One region of the Streptomyces sp. NPDC002144 genome, then DNA from elsewhere that is predicted to be linked to it. Evidence: predicted binding sites of a transcription regulator. Region 1 holds the regulator's gene; each other region holds the start of a gene.
The links. The regulator HspR, encoded in region 1, represses chaperone genes until heat shock. The targets are predictions, from matches to a motif close to TTGAGNNNNNNNNNCTCAA.
Positions count from the first base shown of each region.

Region 2: dnaK (molecular chaperone DnaK) is a predicted target of HspR. The motif match lies at 1,710-1,728, and genes of this name have one in related genera.
Region 3: lon (endopeptidase La) is a predicted target of HspR. The motif match lies at 2,043-2,061, and genes of this name have one in related genera.

Region 1 is NZ_JBSFDB010000008.1:280,895-284,948, forward strand. It holds gene ACWCQ1_RS15240 (sugar ABC transporter substrate-binding protein) at 1-648, opposite strand, end outside; gene ACWCQ1_RS15245 (heat shock protein transcriptional repressor HspR) at 993-1,454, opposite strand; gene dnaJ (molecular chaperone DnaJ) at 1,460-2,635, opposite strand; gene grpE (nucleotide exchange factor GrpE) at 2,678-3,328, opposite strand; gene dnaK (molecular chaperone DnaK) at 3,325-4,054, opposite strand, start outside.
Region 2 is NZ_JBSFDB010000006.1:108,015-112,068, reverse strand. It holds gene ACWCQ1_RS11160 (vWA domain-containing protein) at 1-1,136, shown strand, start outside; gene ACWCQ1_RS11155 (OsmC family protein) at 1,194-1,622, shown strand; gene dnaK (molecular chaperone DnaK) at 1,775-3,652, shown strand; gene narJ (nitrate reductase molybdenum cofactor assembly chaperone) at 3,649-4,054, opposite strand, start outside.
Region 3 is NZ_JBSFDB010000046.1:54,559-58,612, forward strand. It holds gene ACWCQ1_RS41655 (ATP-binding protein) at 1-121, shown strand, start outside; gene ACWCQ1_RS41660 (cupin domain-containing protein) at 198-572, shown strand; gene ACWCQ1_RS41665 (hypothetical protein) at 569-982, shown strand; gene ACWCQ1_RS41670 (rhomboid-like protein) at 1,124-1,909, shown strand; gene lon (endopeptidase La) at 2,084-4,054, shown strand, end outside.

The DNA.
Region 1 (4,054 bases):
GGCCTGGGCGTTCTCCGGCTTCCAGTCGACGGTGTCGAAGGAGTCGGCGATCGTCACCTTGCCGCCCAGCTCGGACAGCGCGCCCGCCTTGAACTGCTTGGCGTTGGGGTCGGTCGACGAGCCGTTCATCATGACGACCTTGTCGGAGGTGTCGGCCTCGCTGCCCAGGGCGTCCAGCAGGGAACGCGCCTGGACCTCGCCGACCAGCTCGTTGTCGAAGGAGATGTACGCGTCGATCGGGCCCTCGGCGAGGCGGTCGTAGGCGATGACCGGGATGCCCGCGTCCTTGGCCTTCTTCACCTCGGTGGCGATGGCGTGCGAGTCGACGGCGTCCAGCAGGATGATGTCGACCTTGTCGTCGATCATCTTCTGCATCTGGGACGCCTGCTTCTTCGCGTCCTGCCCGGCGTTGGCGTAGTCGACCTTGCCTTCGTTCCTCGTGAGGGAGGCGACCTGCTTCTTGACGATGGGGTAGTCGAAGTTCTCGTAGCGCGTGTTCGCCGTCTCCGGCAGCAGCAGACCGACTGTGACGTCGTTGCCCTTCGTGGGCCTCGCCGAGGCACCGCTGTCCGACACGCCCAGCACGCCGCAGCCCGCCAGCGAGAGGGACAGCGTGGACGCGGCCACGGATATGGCAATACGACGCATGGAACTGCTCACTGGCCTGCTCACTTCTGATGCTTTCGGGACACGGGCGCCTCAATGCGACCGGATGACTGAAAAGCCAACGCGGCACCCACCCCGGGCGTCAAGCGGAACTACTTAACGAGTGCGCAACGCCACGCTCCGCTTGTGTTGTGAAGGCCTGGCACAACCTTCACCAATGGACCTTTACGGACCCTCCATCCAGCACCTGGATGATCACCGCGCCCTCACGTACCCAGACACGAAGAGACCCCGGAATCAGCCATTCCGGGGTCTCTTCGAAAGACGGAGCGTCGCTGGTCCGTGGCGTGCTTCAGTCCGTGGCCTACTTCAGTCCTTGGCCTTCTTCAGTCCTTGGCCTTCTTCGGGCGCCAGACCACCAGCGCGCTGGTCTGCTGCACCTCCTGATACGGCACCAGGTCACGCCGGTACGACGCGTGCACGGCCGCCTCGCGCTGCTGCATCGCCGCCGCCGCGCCGTCGACGGCGGCCTGGAGCTCGGCGACGCGCTGCTGGAGCGCGGCGACCTGGTTCTCCAGCTCGATGATGCGCTTGATGCCGGCCAGGTTGACGCCCTCGTCCTGCGACAACTGCTGCACCTGGCGCAGCAGTTCGATGTCGCGGGCCGAGTAGCGCCGGCCCCGGCCCGCAGTGCGGTCCGGGGAGACCAGCCCCAGGCGGTCGTACTGACGCAGGGTCTGCGGGTGCAGACCGGACAGCTGGGCCGCGACCGAGATGACGTAGACCGGGGTCTCCTCGGTCAGTTCATACGGCCCACGAAAATTGTCACCGCGCCGACGGCCGTCCATCTTCGTCATGCTCCCTTCGCGGCCTGGAACAACTCCGCCCGCGGGTCCTCGCCCGCGGTCGCCTCGCGATATGCCTCGAGTGCGTCACGAGCCTTCCCCGTCACGTCCTTGGGGACACTCACCTCGACGGTGACCAGCAGGTCCCCGCGGGTGCCGTCCTTGCGGACCGCGCCCTTGCCCCGGGCGCGCATGGTGCGGCCGTTGGGCGTGCCCGGCGGCAGCTTCAGGGTGACCGGCGGCCCGCCCAGGGTCGGCACGCGGACCTCGCCGCCCAGGGCGGCCTCCGCGAACGTCACCGGGACGGTCACCGTCAGGTTGTCGCCCTTGCGGCCGAACACGGGGTGCCCGGACACATGGACCGTGACGTACAGGTCGCCCGCGGGGCCGCCCCGCTCGCCGGGCGCACCCTTGCCGCGCAGCCGGATGCGCTGCCCGTCGGAGACGCCGGCCGGGATGCGGACCTGCATGGTGCGCGAGGACTTGGCGCGTCCCGAGCCCTTGCAGACCTCGCAGGGGTTCTCCGCGATCAGGCCGCGGCCCTTGCAGTCGGGGCAGGGGTCGGTGAGGGAGAACCCTCCGCCGGAGCCCCGGGCGACCTGTCCGGTGCCGACGCACGTCGGGCACACCCGCGGGTTGCCGTTCGCGTCGCCGGTGCCCGAACAGGCCTTGCACGGTGCCTGCGAGGACATCCGCAGCGGGACCGTCGCCCCCTCGATCGCCTCGGTGAAGCTGAGGCTGACCTCGGTGTCGATGTCCTGGCCGCGCCGCGGCTGGGTACGGGTCGTGCCCGTACCGCCGCGGTTGAACAGGCCCCCGAAGACGTCACCGAGCCCACCGCCGAAACCGCCGGAGCCCCCGCTCTGGGCGCCGCCTCCGAAGAGGTCGCCCAGGTCGAAGTTGAAGGACCCGCCGCCCGCGCCCGGCCCCGGACGGAATCCGCCGTTGCCGAAGAGGGTGCGTGCCTCGTCGTACTCCTTGCGCTTCTTGGGGTCGCCGAGGACGTCGTTCGCCTCGGAGATCTCCTTGAAGCGCTCCTCGGCCTTGGCGTTGCCCTTGTTGGCGTCCGGGTGGAACTCGCGGGCGAGCTTCCGGTACGCCTTCTTGATCTCGGCCTCGGTGGCGTCCTTGGGGACGCCGAGGACCTTGTAGTAGTCCTTCTCGATGAAGTCCTTGGTGCTCATCCCCGACGCGCCCCCTTTCCGGTGTTCCGATCGGTACCTACGTCAGCCCTCCTCAGGGCCGTTGTCCTTCTTCTCCTCGGCCGCCGGGGCCTCCTCGGCCCCCTCGGCCTTCACCGTCTGCGCGCCCGGCTGCGGTTCGGCGACCGCCACCCGCGCGGGGCGGATGGTGCGCTCGCCGATGCGATACCCGGGCTGCAGGATCGCCACGCAGGTCGTCTCGGTGACATCCGGAGCGTAGGAGTGCATCAGGGCCTCGTGGATGGTCGGGTCGAAGGGCTCGCCCTCCTTGCCGAACTGCTGCAGACCCATCTTCGCCGCGACGGTCTCCAGCGACTCCGCGACGGACTTGAATCCGCCGACGAGTTCGCCGTGCTCCCGCGCGCGGCCGATGTCGTCGAGCACGGGCAGAAGCTCGGTCAGGAGGTTCGCGATGGCGATCTCCTTGACCGTGATCCGGTCCCGCTCCACGCGGCGGCGGTAGTTCTGGAACTCGGCCTGCAGCCGCTGGAGGTCCGCGGTGCGCTCCTCGAGCGCCTTGCGCACCTGGTCCAGCTGGGCCGTCAGACCGGCGATCTGCGCTGCGTCCCCGGCCGGGGCCGCCCCCTCGGAGGCGGCCTTCGGCTCGGCGTCGTCAGAGGTGGCGCCGGAGGGGACGTCGGGCTTCTCCTCGAAGCCCGGGGTCTCCTCCGTCACGCGGCACCGTCCTTGCGCTCGTCGTCCACGATCTCGGCGTCGACCACGTCGTCGTCGGCCTTCGGGGCCTCGGCACCGGCGGACGCGCCACCGGCGGCCTGGGCGGCCTGGGCGTCGGCGTACATGGCCTGGCCGAGCTTCTGCGAGACGGCCGCGACCTTCTCGGTGGCGGTGCGGATCTCGGCGGTGTCCTCGCCCTTGAGCGCGGCCTTCAGCTCCTCGACGGACGCCTCGACCTCGGTCTTGATCTCGCCGGGGACCTTGTCCTCGTTGTCCTTGAGGAACTTCTCCGTCTGGTAGACGAGCTGCTCGCCCTGGTTGCGGGTCTCGGCGGCCTCGCGGCGGCGGTGGTCCTCCTCCGCGTACTGCTCGGCCTCCTGGCGCATCCGGTCGACCTCGTCCTTCGGCAGCGAGGAGCCGCCGGTGACGGTCATCTTCTGCTCCTTGCCCGTGCCCAGGTCCTTGGCGGTCACGTGCATGATGCCGTTGGCGTCGATGTCGAAGGACACCTCGATCTGCGGGACACCGCGCGGCGCCGGCGGCAGACCGGTCAGCTCGAACATCCCGAGCTTCTTGTTGTACGCCGCGATCTCGCGCTCGCCCTGGTAGACCTGGATCTGCACGGACGGCTGGTTGTCCTCGGCCGTGGTGAAGATCTCGGAGCGCTTGGTCGGGATCGTGGTGTTGCGCTCGATGAGCTTGGTCATGATGCCGCCCTTGGTCTCG
Region 2 (4,054 bases), on a different contig from region 1:
GCTGGTTCATCTCCTCCTACCCCCTGCTCGGCGGCATCGCGGCCGGCATCAGGCTGGTCGCCGACGCCGAACTCGCCCGCGCCCACGGCATCTCCGTTGCCGCGGTGAACGCGGAGGCCGGCGAGATCTACATCAACCCGCTGCGGACCTTCGACGACGAGGAGTGGCGGTTCATCCTGGCGCACGAGATGCTGCACGCCGCCCTGCGCCACGGCGACCGCTGCGGCACCCGCGACCCCTACCTCTTCAACGTCGCCTGCGACTACGTCATCAACGACTGGCTGCGGGAGATGCAGATCGGCACCATGCCGGAGGGACTGCTGTACGACCCCGCGCTGACCGGTCTGTCCGCCGAGGAGGTCTACGACCGTCTCGCCGGCGACCTGCGCCGGATGCGCCGGCTGGCCACCCCGCGCGGCAAGGGCCTCGGCGACATCCTCGGCGCCCCGCTCGGCCCGCCCGGCGAGTACGTCGACCTGGACGGGTTCTACCGCCGGGGCCTCGCCCAGGGCCTGGACCTGCACCAGCGGCAGGAGCGCGGGTTCCTGCCCGGCGGCCTGGTCGAGGAGATCCGCGCGCTCAGCCATCCGCCGCTGCCCTGGGACGCGCAACTCGCCCGCTGGTTCGACGAGTTCGTGCCGAGCCCGCAGCCCGTGCGGTCGTACGCCCGCCCCTCCCGCCGCCAGTCCTCGACGCCGGACATCCCGCGTGCGGGGCGCTACTACCCTCCCGAGGAGATCGCCCGCTGCACCTTCGGTGTCGTGCTGGACACCTCCGGGTCCATGGACCGCACCCTGCTCGGCAAGGCGCTGGGGGCGATCGCCTCGTACGCCGGGGCCCGGGACGTGCCCGCCGCCCGTGTGGTCTTCTGCGACGCGGCCCCGCACGACGCGGGCTTCCTGCCGGTCACCGAGATCGCCGGGCGGGTACGGGTCCACGGCCGGGGCGGCACGGTCCTGCAGCCCGGGATCGACCTGCTGCTGCGCGCCGACGACTTCCCGCCGACCGCGCCCGTCCTCGTGATCACCGACGGCTGGTGCGACGTGCTGCGGGTGCGCCGGGAGCACGCCTATCTGATCCCGCAGGGCGCCCGGCTGCCGTTCACCGCCCGAGGGCCCGTCTTCCGGGTGCGATGAGCCGGAATGTGATCGGATGGGGTCGCAAGGAACACCAGGAAGTCGGAAGGATTCACCGTGGCAACCACGCGCTCCGCACACACCGTCTGGGAAGGCAGCCTGATCGAGGGCAACGGGGTCGTCAACTTCGACTCCTCGGGTGCCATCGAGGCGCAGCCGGTCACGTGGGCCTCGCGCTCCCAGGACGCGAACGGCAAGACCAGCCCCGAGGAGCTGATCGCCGCCGCGCACTCCAGCTGCTTCTCCATGGCGCTGTCGCACGCCCTGAACGGCGCCGGCACTCCGCCCACCAAGCTCGTCACCTCCGCCGACGTCAGCTTCCAGCCGGGTGAGGGCATCACCGGCATCCACCTCACCGTCGAGGGCACGGTCCCCGGCATCGACAACGACGCGTTCGTCGCCGCCGCCGAGGACGCCAAGAAGAACTGCCCGGTCAGCCAGGCGCTGACCGGCACGACGATCACCCTGTCCGCCAAGCTTTCCTGAACGCCCGCGACACCGGTGCCGCGTCTCGCACAGAGGCGCGGCACCGCGGTTTTCCGGGGTACCCGGACCGCAGGGCCCTTCGCGGCATTGACAACAGCGCACTCAAGTTTTGTGCTGGAGTCTGAGAAGCGCCCTGGCGGAAGGGGACGGACATGGCACGTGCGGTCGGGATCGATCTCGGGACCACGAACTCGGTGGTGGCCGTGCTGGAGGGCGGCGAACCCACCGTCGTCGCCAACGCGGAGGGGGCCAGGACCACACCGTCGGTCGTGGCCTTCGCCAAGAACGGGGAGGTACTGGTCGGAGAGGTCGCCAAGCGGCAGGCCGTGACGAACGTCGAGCGGACGGCCCGGTCGGTGAAGCGGCACATGGGCGACGCGCACTGGCGCTTCCCCGAGCAGGGGTCGATCGACGGGACGCGGTACCGGGCGCAGGAGCTGTCCGCGAGGGTGCTGCAGAAGCTCAAGCGGGACGCCGAGTCCTACCTCGGCGAGGACGTCACGGACGCGGTGATCACCGTACCCGCGTACTTCGACGACTCGCAGCGGCAGGCGACCAAGGAGGCCGGGGAGATCGCCGGCCTGAAGGTGCTCAGGATCATCAACGAGCCGACGGCCGCGGCCCTCGCCTACGGCCTCGACCGCGGCGAGGAGCAGACGGTCCTCGTCTTCGACCTCGGCGGCGGCACCTTCGACGTGTCGCTGCTGGAGATCGGCGACGGGGTCATCGAGGTCAAGGCCACCAACGGCGACACGCATCTGGGCGGCGACGACTGGGACCAGCGGATCGTGGAGCACCTGGTCAAGAAGTTCCAGGGGCAGTACGGCATCGACCTCGGCAAGGACAAGATGGCGCTCCAGCGGCTGCGGGAGGGCGCCGAGAAGGCGAAGATCGAGCTGTCCAGCTCGTCCGAGACCACGATCAACCTGCCCTACATCACCGCCTCCGCCGAGGGCCCGCTGCACCTCGACGAGAAGATGACCCGCGCCCAGTTCCAGGAGCTCACCGCCGATCTGCTCGACCGCTGCAAGACCCCCTTCCACCAGGCGGTCAAGGACGCGAACGTGAAGCTGTCGGCGATCGACCACGTCATCCTGGTCGGCGGCTCGACCCGGATGCCGGCCGTCACCGACCTGGTCAAGGAGCTCACCGGCAAGGACCCGCACAAGGGCGTCAACCCGGACGAGGTCGTGGCCGTCGGCGCGGCCCTGCAGGCCGGTGTCATCCGCGGTGACGTGAAGGACGTCCTCCTCCTCGACGTCACCCCGCTGTCCCTCGGCATCGAGACCAAGGGCGGCATCATGACCAAGCTCATCGAACGCAACACGACGATCCCGACCCGGCGTTCGGAGATCTTCACGACGGCCACCGACAACCAGCCGTCCGTCGGCATCCAGGTCTACCAGGGCGAGCGCGAGATCGCCGCGTACAACAAGAAGCTGGGCGTCTTCGACCTCACCGGGCTGCCGCCCGCCCCGCGCGGGGTGCCGCAGATCGAGGTCGCCTTCGACATCGACGCGAACGGGATCATGCACGTCTCGGCGAAGGACCTGGCGACCGGCCGCGAGCAGAAGATGACGGTGACGGGCGGTTCCGCGCTGCCCAAGGACGACATCGACCGCATGATGCGGGAGGCGGAGCAGTACGCCGAGGAGGACCGCAGGCGCCGCGAGGCCGCCGAGACCCGCAACCAGGCGGAGCAACTCGTCTACCAGACCGAGAAGTTCATCCGCGACAACGAGGACCGCGTCCCCGCCGACACCAGGACGGAGGTCCAGGAGGCGACGGCCGAGCTGAAGGAGCTGCTGGAGCGCGACGCGGACACGGCCGAACTCCGCGCCGGGGTCGAGAAACTGGCGTCCGTCAGCCAGAAGATGGGCCAGGCGATGTACGCGCAGGCGGAACAGCCGTCGTCCGGCACGGACCCCGGCGGCGGCACCGAGCAGCACACCTCACCGCAGGACGAGGAGGGCGTGGTGGACGCGGAGATCGTCGACGAGGACCGCGACACGAAGGGCGGCGCCGCCTAGGGCCCCGTCCTGCGGCGGCTCGGCAGCGTCGCGCACACGGCGTGCAGGACCGACGCGTACGGGGTGCCGACGTCGGTGAGCCGGGAACGGAGTCGCTCCAGGCCGTCGCGGTGTCCGGTGAGGAGGCCGGTGTCGCCGGTGCGGGCCGTGAACTCCAGCACCGCGGGCAGGAAGTCGGGCGGTTCCTCACCGGTGAGCTCCAGTCCGGCGGCCCGGTAGACGTCCTTGAGAGTGCCGGGGGACGTGCCGCGCCGCCGGGTGCCGCCGTCCTGCCACCGGCTGAGGTACAGGCTGTGGCGGTTCCCGGAGTCGAAGACCCGCACGTAGTGCGCGGCCAGTTCCCGCGGTGGCGTGCGGGCCGCGTGGTCGGCGAACTCCCTCAGCTGCGGGGCGGCTTCCCGC
Region 3 (4,054 bases), on a different contig from region 1:
GGCCGCCGTACGCCGGATCGCCGAAGTGCATCCCGAGCTCGGGCGGCATCTGGAGACCGCCCTGCGCACCGGCACCCTCTGCGTCTACCGGCCCGAGGACCCGCCGGCCTGGGAGCTGTGAGACACCGCCGCACATCGTGCCGCGCGACCTCACGCCTTCTGTGTGGAAGCGACCACGACGAAGGAAGGCGGACACCATGCCACGCACATCCAAGGCGGAGGCGGAGCTCCAGATGGACGAGCCGGTCATGGAGGGCCGGTACGCCCAGGTCGGGCCCTACACCGTCGGCTACGAGACCGTGAAGCAGGACATGGACCCCGCGCCCCTGTTCCGGGGTCTGCCCGACGACCGCTGCCAGTGCCCGCACTGGGGCCAGGTCCTCACCGGAAAGCTGGTCTTCCGGTACGCCGACCACGACGAGGTCTTCCACGCCGGTGACGCCTACTACGGCGCCCCTGGGCATCTGCCCCTCGTCTTCGCCGGAACCGAGATCGTCGAGTTCAGTCCCACCGCCGAGCTGAACGCCACGATGGCGGTCGTCGCCGGCAACCTCGAGGGAGCGCGGCCATGAGCACGCAGACCGACACCCGCGTCAAGGAACTCGCCGAGCTCTTCGTACGGTTCCTGGAGACCAACACCGCCCCCGACGGGCTGTTCACCGACGACGTCCTCCTCGATCTGACGGTCCCGCAGTGGCGGCTGCAGTCCCGGGGCCGCGACGAACTAGTCGCTCTTCGCCGCCGCAGTCACCCCTTCCTCGGCACGGTGCCCCGCTATCGGGTCGACCCGACTCCCACCGGCCTTGTGCTGGAGTTCGAGGAGAGCTGGGAGGACGGGCAAGGCACCTGGTACTGCCGGGAGTTGATGCGCGCCGAGATCCGTGACGGGGCCATCGGCGAGGCGTCCGTGTACTGCACGGGCGACTGGGATCCGGCGACGCAGGAGGCGCACGCGAGGGAGGTGAGCCTGCTGCGTCCGTGAACGCCGGGGGACCGTACGGTGGCTGTGAGAAGTTCGTCAACACGCTGAGAAGGCGCTGAGAATCGGCCTGGATGTGGCGTCCGTCATGGACAGTTGCCCGTGGGGGCCCGAAAGGTGGGGGAAACGGAAGGAGCACCTCACGTGGAGCACACCGCGGCGGCCGGCCCGACGTCCTCGGCCGCGCCTCTTCCCGAGGTCTCCGACCTGCTGGACGGCCTGCCACGTCAGCGCTGCGCGGCCACCGCACCCGCGGTGCCGGTACCGGTACCGGCACCGCCGTCCCGGCCCCGCGCCCTCCGTGTCCGGCGCATTCTCCCCACCCCCACCGGCACGCCGTTCACCTTCGGTTACGCGGTGCTGCTGGCCGTCACCTCGACGGTCGCCACCTGTGCCTCACCCTCCCTGCGCCACGCCCTCTACCAGGCCTCCAGCACGGACGTGGCGCACCTGCTGCGCACGCCCGTGCAGGTACTGATCGCGAGTGCGCTGTGGGTCGCGGGCGGGTTCACCTCGCCGTACGTGATCTGCTTCCTGCTGGTGCTTACCGCGCTGGAGCGGCGGCTGGGCGGGGCGCGCACGGCGGTCGTCTTCCTGCTGGGCCACATACTGGCCACCCTCGCCACCGAGGGCACCGTGGGCGTCGCCGTGCTGGCCGGACATCTGCCCGACAGCTCGCTGCACCGCCTGGACTACGGCATCAGCTTCGGCGTGGCCACCAGCGTGGGCGCCCTGGCGGGGCTGCTCCCGCCGTGGGTGCGCTGGCCGATGCTCACCGTCTTCGCCGGCATGCTCCTTGAGGACCTGAGCGCGTTCACGGACCCGATGACGGACTGGGGCCATCTGATCTCCCTGACGATAGGGATCACCACCTGGCCCCTGATCCGCCGCTGGCACCGCGAGCGAAGCGGCCGGCTTCAGCCCGCGTGACCAGCACACGAAGCCGTGTTGTCCCCAGTCCTGATCCTGCGCTGTCCCTCAGCCCTGATCCAGTCCTGATCCAGCCCTGATCGCCCACAGCGAACGACGCGCGAACCCGGGAACATCCGTGGCGCGCCGCGCATTGAGTCGGCATAGCTCAACTTGACTGCCGAAAGGGAGATCATGGCTTCGACGTCCACACCGCTCACCCTCCCAGTGCTGCCGCTCGACGACGAGGTCGTGCTGCCCGGAATGGTGGTTCCGCTGGACCTGAACGACGCCGACGTACGCGCAGCGGTGGAGGCCGCCCAGGCCGCCGCCCGCTCCGAGCCGGGCAAGCCCAGGGTGCTCCTGGTCCCGCGCGTCGACGGCACCTACCCCGGCACCGGCGTGCTCGGCACCGTCGAGCAGGTCGGCCGCCTCGCCGACGGCGACCCCGGCGCCCTGATCCGCGGTCGCGGCCGCGTCAAGATCGGCGCCGGCACCACCGGACCGGGCGCGGCGCTGTGGGTCGAGGGCACGCGCATCGACGAGACCGTGCCCGAGCCTCTGCCCGGCCACGTCACCGAACTGGTCAAGGAGTACAAGGCCCTCGCCACCGCCTGGCTGCGCAAGCGCGGCGCCTGGCAGGTCGTGGACCGCGTCCAGGCCATCGACGACGTGTCCCAGCTCGCCGACAACTCCGGTTACTCCCCCTTCCTGACCACCGAACAGAAGATCGAGCTGCTGGAGACCGCCGACCCGGTCGCCCGTCTCAAGCTCGCCACCCAGCACCTGCGCGACCACCTGGCCGAGCAGGACGTCGCCGAGACCATCGCCAAGGACGTCCAGGAGGGCGTCGACAAGCAGCAGCGCGAGTTCCTGCTCCGCCGCCAGCTGGAGGCCGTCCGCAAGGAACTGCGCGAGCTGAACGGCGAGAAGGACGGTGAGGAGTCCGACGACTACCGCGCCCGTGTGGAGGCCGCCGACCTGCCGGAGAAGGTGCGGGAAGCCGCCCTCAAGGAGGTCGACAAGCTGGAGCGGTCCAGCGACCAGTCGCCCGAGGGCTCGTGGATCCGGACATGGCTGGACACCGTCCTCGAACTCCCCTGGAACGAGCGGACCGAGGACGCGTACGACATCCAGGGCGCCAAGGCGGTCCTGGACGCCGAGCACTCCGGCCTGGAGGACGTGAAGGAGCGGATCACCGAGTACCTGGCGGTGCGCAAGCGCCGTAGCGACCGGGGCCTCGGTGTCATCGGCGGGCGCCGCGGCGGTGCCGTCCTCGCGCTCGTCGGCCCGCCCGGTGTCGGCAAGACCTCGCTCGGTGAGTCGGTCGCCCACGCCATGGGCCGCAAGTTCGTCCGCGTCGCCCTCGGCGGTGTGCGCGACGAGGCCGAGATCCGCGGTCACCGCCGTACGTACGTCGGCGCGCTGCCCGGCCGGATCGTCCGGGCGATCAAGGAGGCCGGTTCGATGAACCCGGTCGTCCTGCTCGACGAGATCGACAAGGTGGGCTCCGACTTCCGGGGCGACCCGGCGGCCGCCCTGCTCGAGGTCCTCGACCCGGCGCAGAACCACACCTTCCGCGACCACTACCTGGAGGTCGAACTCGACCTGAGCGACGTCGTGTTCCTCGCGACGGCGAACGTCCTGGAAGCCATCCCGGAGGCGCTGCTGGACCGTATGGAGCTGGTCCGCCTGGACGGCTACACCGAGGACGAGAAGGTCGTCATCGCCCGTGACCACCTGCTCCCGCGCCAGCTGGAGCGGGCCGGCATCGACAAGGGCGAGGTCACCCTCGAGGAGAGCGCGCTGCGCAAGCTCGCCGGCGAGTACACCCGCGAGGCGGGCGTGCGCACCCTGGAGCGCTCGATCGCCCGGCTGCTCCGCAAGGTCGCGGCGCAGCACGAACTGGGCGAGCGGGAGCTGCCGTTCACCATCAGGGACGAGGACCTGCGGGCGCTGATCGGGCGGCCGCACCACGTGCCCGAGTCCGCCCAGGACCCGGCCGAGCGCCGTACCGCGGTGCCCGGTGTGGCCACCGGCCTCGCGGTGACCGGCGCGGGCGGCGACGTGCTGTTCGTCGAGGCGTCTCTCGCGGACCCGGAGACGGGCGGCGCGGGCCTGACCCTCACCGGTCAGCTGGGCGACGTGATGAAGGAGAGCGCGCAG